DNA from 3 places in the Glutamicibacter sp. BS14 genome. Region 3 is predicted to be linked to each of the others. Evidence: predicted binding sites of a transcription regulator. Region 3 holds the regulator's gene; each other region holds the start of a gene.

Evidence for each region. The regulator LexA, encoded in region 3, represses DNA repair genes until DNA is damaged. The targets are predictions, from matches to a motif close to TCGAACANNTGTTCGA.
Region 1: the regulator LexA is predicted to act here: its motif matches at 1,920-1,935, upstream of uvrA (excinuclease ABC subunit UvrA).
Region 2: the regulator LexA is predicted to act here: its motif matches at 1,778-1,793, upstream of AC1Z36_RS03490 (4-hydroxyphenylacetate 3-hydroxylase N-terminal domain-containing protein).

Annotation. Positions count from the first base shown of each region.
Region 1 is NZ_CM167801.1:2,200,024-2,204,213, reverse strand. Features, by position in the region: gene uvrA (excinuclease ABC subunit UvrA) at 1-1,894, opposite strand, end outside; gene AC1Z36_RS10450 (hypothetical protein) at 2,554-2,856, shown strand; gene AC1Z36_RS10445 (nuclear transport factor 2 family protein) at 3,521-3,994, shown strand.
Region 2 is NZ_CM167801.1:732,952-737,141, reverse strand. Features, by position in the region: gene AC1Z36_RS03495 (MmgE/PrpD family protein) at 1-228, opposite strand, end outside; gene AC1Z36_RS03490 (4-hydroxyphenylacetate 3-hydroxylase N-terminal domain-containing protein) at 244-1,740, opposite strand; gene AC1Z36_RS03485 (MFS transporter) at 1,988-3,358, shown strand; gene AC1Z36_RS03480 (NtaA/DmoA family FMN-dependent monooxygenase) at 3,527-4,190, shown strand, end outside.
Region 3 is NZ_CM167801.1:3,180,184-3,184,373, reverse strand. Features, by position in the region: gene AC1Z36_RS15065 (ATP-dependent DNA helicase) at 1-190, shown strand, start outside; gene AC1Z36_RS15060 (glycoside hydrolase family 76 protein) at 296-1,375, shown strand; gene lexA (transcriptional repressor LexA) at 1,432-2,151, opposite strand; gene AC1Z36_RS15050 (LysM peptidoglycan-binding domain-containing protein) at 2,410-2,763, shown strand; gene AC1Z36_RS15045 (histidinol-phosphate transaminase) at 2,845-3,951, shown strand; gene hisB (imidazoleglycerol-phosphate dehydratase HisB) at 3,974-4,190, shown strand, end outside.

The DNA of each region.
Region 1 (4,190 bases), 980 kb from region 3:
CCTTGAGCTTGCGCTCCTTGTCGATCTTGCGGCGCTTGGACGGGATGTCGATCTGCTTGCGGCCCGAAAGGTAGTCTCCGGTCAGCGACTTGGTGTTCTGCTTCAGGCCCTCCAGGGATCCGGAGTGCACCACTTCGCCGCCGTGCTCACCGGCGCCCGGGCCGATGTCCACGATCCAGTCGGCTTCGGCAATGGTGTCTTCGTCGTGCTCCACCACGATCAGGGTGTTGCCCAGCGATCGCAGGTGCAGCAGGGTGTCGATCAGGCGGCGGTTATCGCGCTGGTGCAGGCCGATGGACGGCTCGTCCAGAACGTAGAGCACGCCCACCAGGCCCGAACCGATCTGGGTAGCCAGGCGAATGCGCTGCGCCTCGCCGCCGGACAAGGTGCCAGCAGCGCGTTCCAGGGTCAGGTACTCCAGTCCGACGTCCAGCAAGAACTTCATGCGCGCGTCGATTTCCTTGAGCACCTGCGCGGCGATCTGCGCCTCTCGCGCGGTGAGCACGATCGTGGAGAGGAATTCCGCGACGCTGCGCAGGTCCATGGCGGCAACTTCAGCGATGGAACGCCCGCCCACCAATACCGAGAGCGACGCCGGGTTCAGGCGCGCGCCGCCGCAGGTAGGGCACGGAATCTGGCGCATGTACTGCTCGTAGCGGTCGCGGGCGTGATCCGATTCGGTTTCCTGGTGCTTGCGGTGCACGTAGGAGATGACGCCCTCGAAGCCGGTGGAGTACTTGCGCTCGCGGCCGAAGCGGTTCTTGTACTGCACGACCACCTTGTGGTCCTTGCCGTTCAGGATCGCTTCGCGGGCAGCAGCCGGCAGGTCCTGCCATTGGGTGTCCATGGTGAAGCCCAACTCATGGCCCAGGCCTTCGATCAAGCGGTTCCAGTATTCGGTGGTGGCCTTGCCCAGCGACCATGGGGCGATCGCGCCCTCGGCCAAGGTGACCTCGCCGTCCGGAACGATCAGGTGCTCATCGACTTCCAGCTTGGTGCCGATGCCGGAACAGGCCGAGCAGGCACCGAACGGGTTATTGAAGGAGAAAGTACGCGGCTCGATCTCATCGATGGCCAGCGGATGCTCATTGGGGCAGGCCAGGTTCTCGGAGAACGCGCGCACGCGCTGGGGATCATCCTCGTCCAGGTCCACGAAGTCGGCGAGCACGCGGCCTTCGGCGATGCCCAGGGCCGTTTCGATGGAGTCGGTCAAGCGCTGGCGGGCATCTTCCTTGATGGCCAGGCGGTCGACGACCACCTCAATGGTGTGCTTGACCTGCTTGGCCAGCTTCGGCGGATCGTTCAGCTGGATGGTGGTGCCGTCAACGCGGGCACGGGCGAAGCCCTTGGAAGAGAGCTCCGCGAACAGGTCGACGAATTCACCCTTGCGCGAGCGCACTACCGGGGCGAGGATCTGGAAGCGGGTTTTCTCCGGTAGCTCCATCAGCTGGTCGACGATCTGCTGCGGAGTCTGCTTGGAGATCGGTTCGTGGCAGATCGGGCAATGCGGACGGCCCACGCGTGCCCACAACAGACGCATGTAGTCGTACACTTCGGTAATCGTGCCCACGGTGGAACGCGGGTTGCGGCTGGTCGACTTCTGGTCGATGGACACCGCTGGCGACAGTCCCTCGATGAAATCCACATCGGGCTTGTCCACCTGGCCGAGGAACATGCGGGCGTAGGCAGAGAGCGATTCGACGTAGCGGCGCTGGCCTTCGGCAAAGATGGTGTCGAAGGCCAAGGAGGACTTGCCCGAACCGGAAAGGCCGGTAAAGACAATCATTGCGTCACGCGGGAGATCAATGTCCACGTTTTTCAGGTTGTGCTCGCGTGCACCCTTGACGACCAGGCGAGTCAGATCAGTTCTTTTACTCTGCGATGAAATAGCCACGAGGCCATACTAATCGAAAACTACTTCGAATACGTGTACGAATGGACGCAACTCACAGTTAATTCTCCAAAGCCCCGATCCGGCGCACGGCGAGCGCTATGCGTGCTCGTTCATTCGTCCGAAAAGGCGACCGGTGAACGGGCCACGCTGAGAACAAGGGCGGGACCTCGTCCTCCCATTCGAGGTTGCGGTTGCCCTTGGAACTCCGCGCTCACGGGATGGACTTGGCCGGCTTCCGCGTTCCCCGCTGGTGTGCTGCCTCAACGCCGGCTTATGCCGAACCTCCGGGAAGCCTGCTGTTCCGGACTGGAACCGATGGGCTTTATGGTCGAATACGCTGGCTGCCGGATCACCTAACCGGTCGAGATCCACCGACCTCTGCCAGCCTGCCGCACTTAACGTTGGAGTTCGCCCAACCGGCAGCCTCCATCTGCTAAATCCGCATTAGCAACATCATGACGTAGCGCCAGATCGTTCCGTTTCACGCCCCCTCACCGGTCAATACACCGGACGGGGCATACGGAACGTCCGGCTTTCCTGTGAATCCATGAAACTTCTGCAATTCAAGCCAGCACGTGGTGTGTTCCTGTACGCGACCAGCTTACGAGACAGGTCGGGAATTCCTACCTGCTTATCCTCGAACGGGATAGGTTGTGAGCATGAGTGCAGAAAAAATCAAGGCGACTCTCGTTGATCCTCGATACGTCAGTCAGGAAAATCCAGATCCCATGTATCGGGTAGATTTCTGGGACGAAGACCGTGCCTGCTCCGAGTACCGCATAGAAAACGCAGAGAGCATCGTCGATGTCCTCTCATGGGCAGAAGCAAACCGCCACGGCCGCTATGCCGTGATCTGGGTTGAATACATCTTTGAAGGCGGAATAGGCATGGCTCGGCTTCACGGGTGGGAACCAACCGAGGCGGGCTCGCCTTCTGCCAGTGACCCTTATTTCCGTCAGTAATCAGGCACGGACTGCCGAGTACGGAGAACAAAACGCGCTACATGCCATTAGGATGGCCGCTAAGCATTCCTCTGCTGGGAGCGCGCGTAACGTTATTTAGCGCTGCGATCCGAACGCCAATTGTTAATGACCCTCGCAGGTTTAGCCGGAATTGGGATTGTTTCCGAGTAAACGTACAAGAGATGCTTTTCGCGGAGCACCGAGCTGTTTCTCGGGCTTGGAACCTATTTCTGCGAACAGTCCGAAGGGCCGCCCATTCGCGTGCTCCTCCACCCAACGGAGTGCCTCTGATCTGTCCTGCACTTCAACCAGTACAAAAGCATCTAAGTTCCAGCCATACTCAGGAGGAGGTTGTTCCCAAAAATTGACTCGATAGCAGGGCGAATCATCCGAGTCGCGTGGTTCTGCGTGAACTGTTTCAATGGCTCGCATGGGACCAATGTACAAGCATGCACCAGGACGCTACTGGCAAATCCTGTCGCTCAAGTTACTTTCGACTATCAGTGTCGGAAACAGCGCACCAGCTGAGGTTCCCCTTACGGGCGCTCCGCTAGAGGACCTGTTTACGGCGAAACGTGAGTAAATCAGCACGGGGCTAAGCTAGAAGAACCTACGCTGTAAATCCGCTCGGCCGAAAGTATCATTGCAAACGACTGCCTGTCTTATGGGAACTGGGCTGCTCATCCTCTCGAACAAACCAGCGGCCACCACTCATCTAAGTCACGAGGAAACTAACATGCAAACTATCGAAGCTTCACAACGCTGGGCGAGGACATGGGCCAAGGCATGGCCGCTTAAGGACGCAGACGCAATTGTCGAACTGCAGGCTGAGGACGGTTACCACTGGGCCTCGATGTTTAGGCCATTGCACGGGCCTAGCGCCCTGCGCGCTTATCTGGAGGAATGCTTCGCGGAGGAAACCAAACCGGCAGAGACATGGTTCAGTGAACCACTTGTGGATGGAAGTTCAGCCTCCGTCGAGTACTGGGTCGTCATGTTTATCCAGGACAAACCAATGACGGTTTCGGGGTGCACAGTACTTTCATTCGACGATTCCGGCTTAGTAACAACAGCACGAGACTACTCACACGTCAAAGACGGGTACCACCTGCGACCAGGCTCTCCACTCAGCATCTGAGACCCCGTTCGACGACCTGCCATCGAGGGTGACCCGTTCGGCCCACCCTGCCCCGGTAGCCGTTCCCTATATGCATTAAAAGACGGGTGCTGACCGGATATTACCATTTCCCAGCCATTGGTGGACGACTCGTCAAATAGGGGAATGAAGATGCTACCGTCCGCATTGGGGTGCAACATCTGGTGCCGGCCGGCCA
Region 2 (4,190 bases), 1.4 Mb from region 3:
CTTGATTCCGGTACCCAGCACGGTTGCTTCATCGCCGTGGCCCCAGGCCTGCGCCGCTTCGATGAGTCCGGCAATGTCGTCGGCGCGGTGCCCTGCTAGCCCAACGCCCACCGAATCCAGCAGGCGCTGGTTCACGCGCTGGATCGTGGCCGTCGGCAGCTGGCCGTACTGGGTTTCCAGCAGGTGCTCGAGCAGCGCATCGAGCACATCGGGCGTCGGGTTAGCCATGATTTTCCTGCTTCCCTAGGCGCGCGTTGCCGCGGCGTCCAGGTCCAGTGCGGCCTGCTCGGCGATCACCGGGCTGATGCCCACCTCGGCGAACATCGCCTCGAAGGCACCGGTCTCGCCCTTCATCTGCGCCTTGCGGTGATCCAGCCCGCGGGCACGGCTGACCGACCCCAGGTAGAAGCGCTCGTACAGTTCGATGCGGCTGCCCAGGGCGGATCCGGCGAAGTCCCAAGCGGTGCGGAAGATCTTGGCGCGTTCCTCCGGCGCGATGCCGTTGGCTCCCGGCAGGTACTTCTTGAGCAGTGGGCCCAGGCGCGGGTCCTCGAAGGAGGCCGCGGTCGGGGTGGCCAGCAGGTTGTGGCTGCCCATGGACTTGATGATGTCGTTCACGCGGGCCATCCAGATGGGCATCATGGTGCGCAGCGCGGAGATGTCGTCGTGGCAGAAGAACGCCCCGCCGCCACATTCGGACGCGTTGACCTCGGCCGAGTGGATCACGGCGCGGGCGATGCGCAGGTAGGAATAGATCTCGCCGAGCATCGATGCGGTGTCCGGCTTGTTGTCGGTGGCGGTGACCTTGGCCATCTGCACGCACAGGTCGTAGGCGAACTCCAGCTTCACCGAGGCGCGGATGGCGGTCTGCTGCTGGGTGTTGCCGGTGGCGGTGCCGGCGTTCAGGGAATTGTAGACATCGAGCTGGCCGTCGATGAACACGCGATCCCAAGGGACCAGCACGTCGTCGAAGATGATGACCGCATCCTGCTCGTCGAAGCGCGAGGAGAACGGCTTGTCCACTACCGGCTGGTCCACGCCGTAGTGGTCGCGGCAGACCGAGACCACGCCGCTGGTGGCGACCGGGATCGCGAAGGACAGCGCGTATTCCTCGTAGCCCTTCTGGATGGGCACCGCCGGGTAGACATAGAGCTCGTCGGCGATCGGGCCCAGGGTGGCGAGCATCTTCGCGCCGCGCACGATCAGGCCTTCAGCGGTGCGGTCCACCACGCGCAAGGTCAGCTCTTCATTGATGCCCTGCAGTTCGCCAACCGACTTGTCGATGGCCGCGTGCACGATGGTGTGGGTCAGCGCCAGGTCGTTTTCCTGCACATGGCGCCAGTAGTTCTCCAGACGCTCGTAGTAGACCGGGTCGCCGGACTTGGCGAAGATGTCCGGGCGCGAGGCGTGGCCGGCGAGCACCACGTTGACGTAGTCGGGGGTGCGGCCGAGCATGCCATTGGAGTAGCGGGCCAGGCGGTCGAACGCGCGGTGGCGGCGGGCGATGTCTTCTGCGTTCTTGGGACGCAGCAGGGAGACGTTGTGCTGTTCGCCAGTCTGTTCGTCGTTCATCAGGCAGTCATCGGCGTACTTGTGCTGGTAGTCGAAGTAGGCGGCCATGCCGTTGATCGAGCCGGCAAATGCCGGGTGCTCGGTAACGTCAATGCGCTGATCGCCCAGCCAGACCTCGCGGGAATCCTTGAGCCCTGCCAGGTACTGCTCTCCAGTGCGTGCACTCATCTTCGCTGCTCCTTATCGGGCGTCCCGCTGAGCGGGTTCAAAAATATATTCTGTGCATCAGTTTATATAACTCATGTGACCCAGATCAAGCTCTGGGCCGAAGAATTTTTCCAAACCCGCAAGATTACGCGGTTTTCAAGGGCCAAAGAAAATATTATCCGTCTTAAAATGCGTAAAAAGTGGACAAGGTTAGTGAAATGAGCCACTATGGCTTAAGTCACATCAGCGATCAGGAAGGGTTCTCGACGTGTCCGACTCGCAACAGAACCAGCCAGTGCCGGCAATGGAGCCAAGCGACTCCCTCAACACCAAGGATTTGCGCCGCATTCTCGGATCCAGCTTCTTGGGCAGCGTCATCGAGTACTACGACTTCATCTTGTACGCCACTGCGGCGTCGCTGATTTTCGACAAGGTCTTCTTCGGCAACCTGAGCCCGGGCTTGGCACTCTTCGCCTCCTTCGGCACCTTGGCCGTCGGATACATTGCCCGCCCGCTGGGCGGCATTGTCTTCGGCCACTTCGGCGACCGCCTTGGCCGCAAGAAGATGCTGGTGCTTTCCATGATGATGATGGGCGTAGCCACCGTTGCCATTGGCCTATTGCCGACTACCGCAACCATTGGCGCAGCTGCCCCGGTCATCCTGGTCTTGCTCCGCGTGGTCCAGGGAGTCGCAGTTGGCGGCGAATGGGGCGGCGCCACCCTGATGGCCCTGGAACATGCACCCGCTTCCAAGCGCGGTTTCGCAGCTTCCTTCGCTAACGCCGGCGCACCGGCCGGTGGCCTGCTGGCCACCTTCCTGGTTTCCTTCATCTCCTTCTCCACCGGTGATGCGTTCCTGGAATGGGGCTGGCGCATTCCGTTCATCTTCTCGGCAGTCCTGATCATCATCGGCATGGTGATCCGCCTGAAGGTCGCAGAAACTCCGGTCTTCCAGGAGCTGGATGCCAAGGCCGCCGAGCGCAAGCAGGAGCGCAAGACTCCTATCTCGCTGGTGCTGAAGAACCATTCGCGCACCGTCATCATCACCCTGATCGCTTCCCTTGGCTTCTACACCTGCCAGGGCGTGCTGACTTCGTGGGGCGTTTCCGAAGCAGCGGCCCAGGGCGTGGACCGCTCCTTTGTGCTGAACACCAAGGGCTACGCGGCCATGGTCACCATCGTGATCTGCCTGCTGGCCGCCAAGCTCTCGGACAAGTACGGCCGGAAGATGATCCTGACCATCGGCGGCACCGCCGGCATCCTCTGGGCCTTCCCGGCAGTCTTCCTGATGAGCAACGGCACCGGCTGGGGCTTCGCAGTTGCAGTCATCGTCGGCAACGGCGTCATCCAGGGCATCCTGGCCGGACCGATCGGCGCCTACATCTCCGAGCTGTTCCCAGCTGATGTCCGCTACACCGGCGCCTCACTGGCCTACCAGGGCTCCTCGACCCTTGGGGCCGGCTTCACCCCGATGATCTGCACCGCGCTGGCCGTCAGCTTCGGCATCACCGCCGTAGGCATCTTCTGGGTGGCAATCCTGATCGTCGGACTGGTCGCCATCCGCATCAGCCCGGAAGGCGCCGCCCTGCCTCCCAAGGCAGCCGCGTCAGCGCCGTCCAACGCAAAGCTGAACGCCTGAACCCCGGCACCGGTCCGCGTATCAGTTGATACGCGGACCAGCTCTTAACACCAAACATCAATTTTTCTGAACGCTATGGCGCAAAAGTTCTCCATTTACGACTTTAGAGACTCTTGAAACCATGGACTCAGTGCTTCCCGTCACATCCGCAGGAAAGGATGAGTTTCAATGACTCCCAAGAACCCCCAGCACATGGTGCTCACGACCTTCATGCTCCCCGCTGGCTACCACAAGGATTCGTGGCGCATGGATGGCTCGCGCTCCGAAGAGCTGGCCAACCTGGAATTCGTCTACGACCTGACCAAGATGGCTGAAGACGCCAAGCTGGACGCCATCTTCTTCGGCGACATCGTCCATGCCAACACCGTAATGCGCGGCGATATTAAGATGAACGGCTTCTACGAGCCGATCTCGGTACTTTCCGCACTGGCAGCACGCACCAAGAACATTGGCCTGATCGGAACCGTTTCCACTTCCTTCTCGGAGCCTTACAACCTGGCCCGCCAGATGGCCGGACTGGACCACATGTCAGGTGGCCGCGCCGGGTGGAACATCGTGACCAGCTCCGATGGTTTCCAGAACTTCGGCATGGACTGCGCGCCGGATCCGGCCACCCGCTACCGCCGCGCCACCGAGTTCGTCGAGGTAGCCAACCAGTTGTGGGATTCGTGGGAAGACGACGCCGTCACCAACGACAAGGAGTCGGCATGGTACGTGGACACCGACAAGATCCATCCGATCAACCATGAGGGCGAATTCTTCAAGGTGCAGGGCCCGATCAACATGCCGCGCAGCCCGCAAGGCCGCCCGGTGCTGGTGCAGGCCGGCTCTT
Region 3 (4,190 bases):
CCTGGCCCAGGGTGCTGGGCGCTTGATTCGTTCGGTCGGGGATAAGGGCGTTGTGGCGATCCTTGATTCGCGCATGGCCACGGCGCGGTACGGCAGCTTCTTGAAAGCTACCCTGCCGCCGATGTGGCCGACTGTCGATAAGAAGGTCATCACTGGTGTTCTCAAGCGATTGAACCCGGGCGGGAAATAGCCGCGGCCAGAGTATGAACTTGAGCTGTCCTTCGGGACAGCTCAAGTTCTTTAACCGGTACCAGCATGATGCTTCCAGATGCACTAAGGTCTGTGACAAGAACTGATGAAGCTCGAATCGGAAGGCACCATGGAGTCCATGCAGGAATTGGCGCACCAAGCCGCGATCGACACCCACCAGCGGTTCGGGCATCGCCTCATGGGGTTGCCCGGAACGTGGATTGGACAGAGCTACAGCAAAGCGCATCGGTTGCGCGACGGAAGCATGCTCAGCAATCTCAATGGTTTCGCGCACCCGCTTGCGGAGTGGAACTATTGGTGGCAGGCGCACTATCTGGATGCCATCATCGATGAGGGCCGATCGTACTGGGACGAAGGCAACGAACACCGGGCGCGCGAAGCGCTTGCCCGGGCCAACGGCCTATTGCGCGGCATTCGAATTCGAAACTTCGGGATCTTGCCCAACTACTTCTTCGACGACATGGCTTGGCTTGCCCTGGCCAGCGGCCGCCTGTCAGAGTTCACGCAGCTGGTGACGGGACACAGGAGCCGTCCTGCCGAGGCGGCAGTTCGGACGCTGGGACGGCAGCTCCATGCCGGCATGGATGGGGTGCTGGACGGCGGCCTGTACTGGTCCAGAAAGCGGGATTTCAAGAACACGCCAGCCAACGCGCCGGCGGCACTGTTCTTTGCCCGTACCGGGGAGAAAGAGACCGCGCGAGAGCTTCTCCAGTGGCTGGAAAAGAATCTGTTCAGCGTGGAGCGAGGACTGTATCTGGACGGACTTCGGTTGACCACGCAGGGACACGCCGTGGAACCAGCGGTCTACACCTATAACCAGGGCCTGGTGCTCGGGGCATTGCTTGAGCTTGGCGAGCCTGCTGATCTGGCTCACGCTAAAGTACTGATCGATGCCACCACGAAATCGCTGTCAACTGCTGCCGGGGTCCTCTCGTTCAACAGCGGGGGAGACGGCAACCTGTTCGCGGGGATACTCTGCCGATATCTGGCCCTCGCCGGTAATGATGTCCGCATAGAAGCCCGGAGCCGGGAGCAGGCCAGGAGGCTGGTCATGGCAACGGCGCGCCATCTGGCTGACCAGGAACCACGCCGGCTTTCGGCGGCAATCCAACGCTGGATGATCTTCTCGGCGGCCGCTCAATTCGAGCTGAACGCCGGCCAATAGCGGGTTAAACGAGAATTGCGCTGGTGCCAAGCACCGGCGCAATGACCGTACGTATTCTAGAGCGAGCGCATCACCGAGACGACGCGTCCCATGATCGTTGCGGCATCACCCAAAATTGGTTCGTAGCGCGAGTTCTGCGGAAGCAGCCAGGTATGCCCGTCACGCTGCCGGAAAGTCTTTACCGTGGCTTCTTCATCGAGCAGGGCAGCTACGATGTCGCCGTTGTCCGCCGTCTGCTGGCGGCGGACAACTACCCAGTCGCCATCGCAAATCGCAGCGTCAACCATTGAATCGCCGGAAACCTTGAGCATGAACAGTTCGCCGTGGCCTACGAGCTGACGAGGCAACGAGAAAACATCTTCGACGGACTGTTCGGCAAGGATCGGACCGCCGGCAGCGATACGGCCAACCAGGGGAACCATGGTGGTGTCAGCGGAAGTGCTCAATTCAATGATCTTGGCGTCTTCGCTGGCATCTGGCTCGACCGGCTTCGAAACTTCGGCCTTCTCGGCGTCTTCGGCCAGCTGCAGAGGCAGCAGGATTTCCATTGCGCGCGGACGGCGTGGATCTCGACGGATATAGCCGAGCTTTTCCAGCTGGCTCAGCTGGTGGGTGACGCTCGAAAGGCTCTTGAGCCCTACTGCGTCACCAATCTCACGCATCGATGGTGGATAACCGTTCTTGCCGATTGACCGCTGGATCGTCTCCAGGATCTTCTTTTGGCGAATCGTCAGCGAACGTGCATTCGATCGGGGAGTGCGTTGTGAAGCTGACATGAGATTTTGCCTTCCCTAGCAATCATTCGAAAGTTCGTAAGTCCAAACTGTCGGCGCTAGATGGTGAGATGTTTTCATTGCTCGTCTACTTCGAAATCTTAGTAGATAAGCGAGCTTCTTTCAAAGATTTGTTCGAAAACTTCTGGACAAGTTCCGCAAACCTCTGTTAGAACAGATATACGAGGTTCGAATAAGTTTTCGAATCTACGCTTTCGAATACAAATTCGCATCACTTGAATTTCTTGAGGAGACAAAGTCATGGCAACCGTCGCACTTGACTCAAATCAGACCCAGGCACCACTGAAGATCCGCATCAACCGTCGCGGATGGGCCGTGCTTGTGGGTATGCCCATTTTCGCACTCACCATCGCCGCAGCTTTCTTCATCTCCATGTTTGCCTCTGACGCGCATGCCGCAGCCGATACTCCTGTTGGAGTCGGAACCGTTGATGTCACCGTTATTCCAGGGGATACGCTGTGGAGCCTGGCCCGGGATTACGCCACCGGTTACGACGTGACCTCGGCAGTGGGCCACATCGCCGAACTCAATGCCCTGACCGGCAGCGAAATCCAGGTTGGCGAAACCTTGTCGATTCCGGTCCTTGCCGGCTAGCTTCCCCAGCCTGCTTCGAGTTTGTTACCTGTGGCCGTAGCGGATTCACCGGCAGGCGCGCTGCGCACGTAGACTTGATGCGTGAATGACCGCAGTGAACTTTTGAGTCAGCTGCCCTTGCGTGAGAATCTCCGCGGGCTATCCCCTTATGGCGCACCACAAATTGACGTGCCCATCCAGCTGAACGTCAACGAGAACACCCATCCGTTGCCACCGACAGTCGTCGATGCCATTGCACAAGAGGTGGCCAAGGCGGCGGCAATGTTGAACCGGTATCCGGACCGCGAGTTCACCGAGCTTCGCGAACTCCTAGCCGATTACCTCGGCCACTCGCTCACCAAGGACAATATCTGGGCCGCTAACGGTTCCAATGAAATCCTGCAGCAAATCCTGCAAGCCTTTGGCGGCCCCGGCCGTGCCGTGATGAGCTTCGGCCCAACCTACTCCATGTACCCGCTGCTTGCCAGTGGTACTGACACGAAATATATCGCCGGTGAACGCGCCGCAGATTTCACGTTGTCCGCCGATTCCGCAGCCGCACAGGTTCGCGAGCACAAGCCGAACATCGTTTTCCTCTGCTCTCCGAATAACCCCACCGGCACGGCCCTTGGCCTGGACGTCATCACCGCGGTATATGAAGCCATGAGCGAGCATAACGGCATGGTGATCGTGGATGAGGCGTACGCCGAGTTCTCCTTGGCCAGCACCACCTCGGCGCTGAGCCTGCTCGAAGGCCGCCAGCGGCTGATTGTCTCGCGCACCATGTCCAAGGCTTTCGGCCTGGCCGGTGCGCGCGTAGGCTACCTGGCCGCTGCGCCAGAAGTCACCGATGCCATCCGCTTGGTGCGACTGCCGTACCACCTGTCGGCAGTGACCCAGGCAACCGCCATCGCGGCCTTGAAGAACATCGAGTTGCTGTTGGCCCAGGTCGAGGACATCAAGTCCCAGCGGGACCGCATCGTCGCGCGCCTGAAGGAACTTGGCCTCAAGCCATCGGTCTCCGACTCCAACTTCGTCTTCTTCGGTGGCGTCGAAGACCCCCACAAGATTTGGGAAGGCCTGTTGGAAGCCGGCATCATCATCCGCGACAATGGAATCCCGGGAACCTTGCGTGTTACGGCAGGAACCGAATCGGAAACCACAGCCTTCTTGGAACGACTTGCCGAACTGCTCGGCTCGCAGAAGTAATCAAAGACAAGCGAAGGAAGACATGTCTGCCGAATTGATTGGCGCACGTCGCGCCCGCATGGAACGCGTGACCAGCGAATCGTCCGTATTCGTTGAACTGGACCTCGATGGCACCGGTGTCTCTGAGATCAGCACCTCGGTGCCGTTCTACGACCACATGCTGACTGCGCTATCCAAGCATTCGCTCATCGATCTCACCGTGCGTGCAACCGGCGATACCCACATCGACGTTCACCACA